DNA from 2 places in the Streptomyces sp. NPDC053426 genome. Region 1 is predicted to be linked to the other one. Evidence: riboswitches for the same ligand, from Rfam matches in the RefSeq annotation. Region 1 holds a riboswitch; the other holds the start of a gene.
What was found. Region 1 has a riboswitch for S-adenosylmethionine ahead of ACZ62B_RS31310 (aminotransferase class V-fold PLP-dependent enzyme). Riboswitches for the same ligand answer to the same signal wherever they lie in the genome.
Positions count from the first base shown of each region.

Region 1 (3,404 bases):
GGGTCTGGGGCGGAGCCCCAGGTCGGGACGGGAAGGGGCGGCGGGGGCGAAAGAAATCACTCCCGGCCGGAGGTGTCCGGTACGCAGCGGCCGTCCACCGTCCGGTAGTTCCAGCGAGCCCCGTCCCGCACGAGCTCCCGCACCGCCCGCACGAACCGCTCCACGTGCTCATCGGGCGTCCCCGCCCCGAAGCTGACCCGAATCGCGTTGAGCGACTTCTCACCGGGCCCCGCCTCAGGCGCCCCGCACTCCCCCTGCGCCCGCGCATCACCACCGAGCAGCGTACGCACCAGCGGATGCGCGCAGAACAACCCGTCCCGCACACCGATGCCGTACTCCGCGGACAGCGCCGCGGCGAAGTGGGAGCTGTTCCAGCCCTCCACGACGAAGGAGAGCACACCGACGCGCGGGGCGTCGTCCCCGAACAGGGACAGGAACCGCACCTCGGGCACGTCCGCGAGTCCTTCGCGCACCTCCCGGACCAGCCGCTCCTCACGCGCGGCCAGCGCCTCGAACCCGGCCTCGGTGAGCGCCTTGCAGGCGGACGCGACGGCGTAGGCGCCGATGACGTTGGGCGAGCCGGCCTCGTGGCGGGCGGCGCCCTCGTGCCACTCCACGTCCACTCCCCCGTCCCCGCGCCGGGTGACCTTGCGGCTGGCGCCGCCGCCCGCGAGGTAGGGCTCGGCCTCCCGGAGCCAGTCGACGCGGCCGGCCAGCACACCGGAGCCGAAGGGGGCGTACAGCTTGTGCCCGGAGAAGGCGACCCAGTCGACGTCCAGGTCGGTCACCGAGACGGCGTGGTGCGGGGCGAGCTGGGCGGCGTCCAGCACGATCCGCGCGCCGTGCGCGTGCGCGGCGGCGGCCAGTTCCCGTACGGGCCACAGCTCGCCGGTGACGTTGGAGGCGCCGGTGACACAGACCAGGGCGGGGCCGTAAGGGTCGCGGTCGGCGAGGGCGCGCTCCAGGTTCTCCACCGCCTGGCGGGGGCTGCGCGGGGCGTCCAGGTAGGTGACGCGCGCGTCGCGCCAGGGCAGCAGGGAGGCGTGGTGCTCGGTCTCGAAGACGAAGACCTCGCAGCCGTCGGGGAGCGCGGCGGCGAGCAGGTTGAGGGAGTCGGTGGTGGACCGGGTGAACACCACCTGGTCCCCGGTACGGCAGTCGAGGAACTCGGCGACGGTCCGGCGGGCGTTCTCGAACAGGTCGGTGGAGAGCTGGGAGAGGTATCCGGCGCCCCGGTGGACGCTGCCGTAGTACGGCGCGTAGGCGGCCACGTCGTCCCAGACCCGCTGGAGGGCGGGGGCGCTGGCGGCGTAGTCGAGGGCGGCGTAGGTGACCTCGCCCCCGGTGACGAGGGGAACGGTGACGTCCCGGCCGAGGACGGGCAGCGGGGCGCGGACGGACCGGTCGGCGGCGACGGTGGGGACGGACATGACACAACTCCCGGTGAGGCAGGCGGAATCCCCGCGCGAGCGCACATCGCTCAAGCGCGGAAGGAAGGGAAAAGGGGTGCGCGGAGGCGGGGCTCGGCGGCCCTAGCGCATTCGCTTGCTCACGGAAGACTCCTCGACGACCAGGACCCCTGGTGTGCGAGGGGTCCGCGCTTGCCGTGAGCCTTGCTGCTCACGGCCTGGTCTTCACCCGGGGCACCCCGCCACGGACGGAGGGTTGCCGGACAGCCGGCCGGGGCCTGATGGCTGTCACTCATGACCTGAACGGAAAAGTACGCGAAATGATCGACGCCCCGCAACCCATGTCCGGATCGCGGGACATCCCACCGCCGGGCGGCGGGGCCCGCCCGGCGGACCGGGCTGGAGGAAACCGACGGTGCCTCGCGGCCCCGGTGAGCGGGGGTGACGGGGGTTCCCCGTGCAGGGGAACCCCCACTCGAACGAAGCCGGGGGGGAAGCCGAGTGTGAGGGAGTCCGCAGCCGCGAGGCGGTGCGGACGCGCGCACCGGCCCCCGCCTCTCCGGCACCCCCGCCGGGCAGGCCTTACGCGTTGCTGACGGTCACCCAGCGTTCCAGGACCCGCTTGGCGGCTCCCGAGTCGATCGCCTCGGCCGCCTTCGCCATTCCGGCGCGGAGCTGTTCCGTCAGGGTGCCGCCGCCCGGCTCCAGGGCCACCAGTGCCGCCGCCGAGTTCAGCAGCACCGCGTCCCGTACGGGGCCCGGTTCGCCGTCGAGGAGCCGGCGGGCGACCTCGGCGTTGTAGGAGGCGTCGGCACCGCGCAGCGCCTCCACGGGCACCAGCTCGATGCCGACGTCACGCGGGTCGAAGGCCTCCTCGGTGACCTTGCCGTCGCGCACCACCCACACCCGGGAGGTGGCGGTGGTCGTCAGCTCGTCGAGTCCGTCGTCGCCGCGGAACACCAGCGAGGAGTGGCCGCGCTCGGCGAACACCCCGGCCATGATGGGCGCCATCCGCGGGTCGGCGACCCCGACGGCCTGTGCCTTGACCCGTGCCGGGTTGGCCAGCGGGCCGAGGAAGTTGAACACCGTGCGGACGCCGAGCTGGCCCCGCGCGGCGGCCACGTGGCGCAGCGCCGGGTGGAACTTCACCGCGAAGCAGAAGGTGATCCCGGCCTCCTCGGCGACCTCGGCCACCCGCTTCGGCGTCAGCTCCAGATTGACGCCGAGCTTCTCCAGGACGTCGGAGGCGCCGGACGCGGAGGACGCGGCCCGGTTGCCGTGCTTGACGACCTTCGCGCCGGTGCCGGCCACCACGATCGAGGACATCGTGGAGATGTTCACCGTCTTGGCGCCGTCGCCGCCGGTGCCGACGATGTCGACCGTCTCGCCCGGCACCTCGATCACATGGGCGTGGTCGTACAGCGCCCGTACGCAGCCGGTGATCTCCTCGACGGTCTCGCCCTTGGCCCGCAGGGACACCGCGAACCCGGCGATCTGCACGTCGGTCGCCTCGCCGCGCATGATCAGGTCCATCGCCCAGGCGGTGTCCTCGGCGGTCAGGTCCCGGCCGTCCAGCAGTCCGTTCAGCAGGGCGGGCCAGGAACGGCCCGCCGCGGTGTCGCCTCCAGCGGGGGTCACAGCGCTCATGGCCGCTCCTGATGGTCGTAGAAGAGTCCGAGGACCGGGCAGGGTCCCGGTGGTGTCCACCCTATCCAGGTCCGGGGACGGCGAAGGGCCCCCGTCCGCAGAACGGACGGGGGCCCTTCGCCGTCGTGTGGCGACTGGGGTGAGGCGCTGAAGGTGATCAGTGGTGGCCGTGGCCGCTCGTGATCTCCTTGTACTCCTCGACGGTCGGCTTCGGGATCTGGGCGTCCTCGCCGTAGTAGCCCTTGCTCAGCTTGGCGCGCAGCTTCTCGGTCGCCTTCACCTTGCGCCGGACGCCGTTCTCGTCGACCTCCGGGCCGATCTCGGCCGGCTTGTACTGCTCGTGCGCGG
Region 1 covers NZ_JBVJKE010000018.1:153,819-157,222, forward strand. The annotation lists gene ACZ62B_RS31310 (aminotransferase class V-fold PLP-dependent enzyme) at 57-1,430, opposite strand; SAM riboswitch class IV at 1,593-1,709, opposite strand; gene trpD (anthranilate phosphoribosyltransferase) at 1,992-3,056, opposite strand; gene qcrB (cytochrome bc1 complex cytochrome b subunit) at 3,214-3,404, opposite strand, start outside.

Region 2 (3,404 bases), on a different contig from region 1:
CAGGCGGAGCTGGGCGGTGCGGTAGATCGCGGCGGCCATCCGGCCGAGGGCCTGGCCGTCCTGGTGGCGGTGCTTGCGGACACCGACGTCCACCTGGGCGAGGGCGTCCAGGCCGACCAGGTGCAGGGCGTCGACCAGCATGCCGAGCTCGACGCCGTACCCGACCGGGAACGGGAGCTGCTCCAGCAGGGAGCGGCGGGCCGCGTACTCGCCGCCGAGCGGCTGGACGAAGCCGGCGAGCTGGGGCCAGTGCATGTTCAGCAGCGGGCGGGCCATCAGCTCCGTGACCCGGCCGCCCTGACCGGCGGCGATCGTGCCGGAGGCGCGTCCGTCGGACACCGTGAGGGGACGGTCGTACATGGCCTTGACCAGGTGCACGTCCGGCTCGGTGAGCAGCGGGCCGACGATGCCGGAGACGAAGTCGGAGGAGAACTCCCGCAGATCCGCGTCGACGAAGCACACGATGTCGCCGCGGGTGACGAGCAGGGAGCGCCACAGCACCTCGCCCTTGCCGGGCACCGCCGGTATCCGGGGCAGGATCGCGTCCCGGTGCACCACGGTCGCGCCCGCAGCCGCCGCCACCTCGGCCGTGCGGTCGGTCGAGCCCGAGTCGACCACCACCACCTCGTCGACCAGCGGGACCTGGAGCACCAGGTCGTGCCGGATCACCGAGACGATCTCGCCGACCGTCGCCTCCTCGTCGAGCGCGGGCAGCACCACGCTCACCGTCTGCCCCGTGGCACGTTTCGCCGCCAGGATCCGGTGGAGCGGGCGGTCGGCCACGGACCAGGAGCGGTCGATCAGCCAGCGCTCGACTTCTTCCAGCACGGTCCCGGACTCCTCACTGGCCTGTGATCCATCTCGCGGTGCGGACGACTATCTCAACCATGCAGGCCTTCGGTTACAGTCTTGAGCAACGCCGACGACCACCGCATGCCGGGGTCACCGCGCGGACGACAACTGAACACCGCTCATCCAGAGGGGCAGAGGGATACGGCCCGATGAAGCCCCGGCAACCCTCCAGTCGGTTCTTGTCACACGGACGTGGCGAGGCTCCCGGCTAGGGAAGGTGCCAAATCCGTCTCACGGCGAGGTGCGTCGTGAGGAAGATGAGGAGAAAGGGCCTCGCCTCCATGGCTGTGCAGACCGTTGCAAGCACCACCGATTCCGCTGTAGACCTCGGCCCCGCCGCCGCGCTCTCCTGCCGCGAATGCGGACACCGCGTGCCCCTCGGCCCGGTCTTCGCCTGCGAGGAGTGTTTCGGCCCGCTGGAGATCGCGTACGACTTCTCGGCCCACGACACCGAGGAGCTCCGCAAGCGGATCGAGGCGGGACCCGCGAACATCTGGCGCTACGCGCCGCTGCTGCCCGTCCCGGCGGACGTGGCGACCAAGCCGAACCTGAACCCCGGCTGGACCAAGCTCGTCCAGGCCGACAACCTCGCGCGTGAGCTGGGTGTCGACGCCGGCAAGCTGTTCGTCAAGGACGACTCCGGCAACCCGACGCACTCCTTCAAGGACCGCGTCGTCGCCCAGGCCATCGAGGCCGCCCGCGCCTTCGGCTTCACCACCCTCTCCTGCTCCTCCACCGGCAACCTCGCCGGCGCCGTCGGCGCCGCCGCGGCCCGGGCGGGCTTCCGGTCCTGCGTGTTCATCCCGCACGACCTGGAGCAGGGCAAGGTCGTCATGGCCGCCGTCTACGGCGGTGAACTCGTCGGCATCGAGGGCAACTACGACGACGTGAACCGCTTCTGCTCCGAGCTGATCGGCGACCCGGCCGGCGAGGGCTGGGGCTTCGTCAACGTCAACCTGCGGCCGTACTACGCGGAGGGGTCCAAGACCCTCGCGTACGAGATCTGCGAGCAGCTCGGCTGGCGGCTCCCGGACCAGATCGTGGTCCCGATCGCCTCCGGCTCCCAGCTCACGAAGATCGACAAGGGGCTGCAGGAGCTGATCAAGCTCGGGCTGGTCGAGGACAAGCCGTACAAGATCTTCGGCGCGCAGGCCGAGGGGTGCTCGCCGGTGTCCACCGCGTACAAGGCGGGGCACGACGTCGTACGTCCGCAGAAGCCGGACACGATAGCCAAGTCGCTGGCGATCGGGAACCCGGCGGACGGGCCGTACGTGCTGGACATCGCCCGTCGGACGGGCGGGGCGGTGGAGGACGTGAACGACGAGCAGATCGTGGACGCGATCAAGCTGCTGGCGCGTACCGAGGGGATCTTCGCGGAGACCGCCGGTGGTGTGACCGTGGGGGTCACCAAGAAGCTTCTTGAGAGCGGTGCCCTCGACCCGTCTTTGACCACCGTGGTGCTCAACACGGGTGATGGTCTGAAGACGTTGGACGCGGTGGCGGGGACGGGGCTTACGGCGACGATCCGTCCGAGCCTCGAGTCGTTCCGTGAAGCCGGGCTTGTCTGAGTCGTTCGTCTGCGGACCGTCTGTGGCTGGTCGCGCAGTTCCCCGCGCCCCCAGGGTGCTGTCCCTTCCGGAGGTTTTGTCGTGAGCGTGACTGTCCGTATCCCCACCATCCTGCGTACCTACACCGGTGGGCAGGCCGAAGTGAGCGCCGAGGGGGCCACCCTCGGGGAGGTCATCTCGGACCTGGAGAAGAACCACACCGGGATCGCCGCCCGGGTGCTGGACGATCAGGGCAAGTTGCGGCGGTTCGTGAACGTCTACGTCAATGATGACGACGTGCGGTTCGAGCAGGGGCTCGAGACGGCCACCCCGGACGGGGCCGGCGTGTCGATCATTCCGGCGGTGGCCGGCGGCTGATCATTACCTTCGGTAATGACGGTTACCGAGCGTTTGGGACTTTGCCCCCTCCGTGAGAGATGCGGAGGGGGCAATTCCATGGGGTTGAGCGCGGTAGAGTTGGGGAACGCGCTCCCGATCCACTGATCGGAAACACTGAATTCCTGCCGCAGACCCGACTGGATGTAGCCAAAGTGCGGGCACCTTTCGCGGCATTTGTGACCTTTGCGCAGCCCGACTTGCCCTGGAATGAGGCGAATTCTCGCCACATTCCGGACCGGCGTCGTCCAGATTTCTCGTCCGATTGACCTGTTGCAGACGGCAGTTGGACAGATACATTCAGCCGCGGTCGACGCGTTCCGGCGCACGCCCCCAACCGTTGGGGGGTGAGGTCTGACCCGGATCCGCGAAGTGTGGATCTGTGCAAGGGCCAGTAATAGGGGAGTTAGGCATGGCTCAGGGCACCGTCAAGTGGTTCAACGCGGAGAAGGGGTACGGCTTCATCGCGGTCGACGGTGGTGCGGATGTTTTCGTCCACTACAGCGCGATCCAGATGGACGGCTACCGCACCCTCGAAGAAGGCCAGCGGGTCGAGTTCGAGATCTCGCAGGGTCAGAAGGGCCCACAGGCCGACATGGTTCGTCTCAG
Region 2 covers NZ_JBVJKE010000033.1:17,667-21,070, reverse strand. The annotation lists gene ACZ62B_RS37430 (glucosyl-3-phosphoglycerate synthase) at 1-828, opposite strand, end outside; SAM riboswitch class I at 969-1,116, shown strand; gene thrC (threonine synthase) at 1,134-2,420, shown strand; gene ACZ62B_RS37420 (ubiquitin-like small modifier protein 1) at 2,502-2,777, shown strand; gene ACZ62B_RS37415 (cold-shock protein) at 3,208-3,404, shown strand, end outside.
Region 2: it holds a riboswitch for S-adenosylmethionine, as region 1 does, so the genes downstream of both, thrC (threonine synthase) here and ACZ62B_RS31310 (aminotransferase class V-fold PLP-dependent enzyme) in region 1, are expected to answer to the same signal.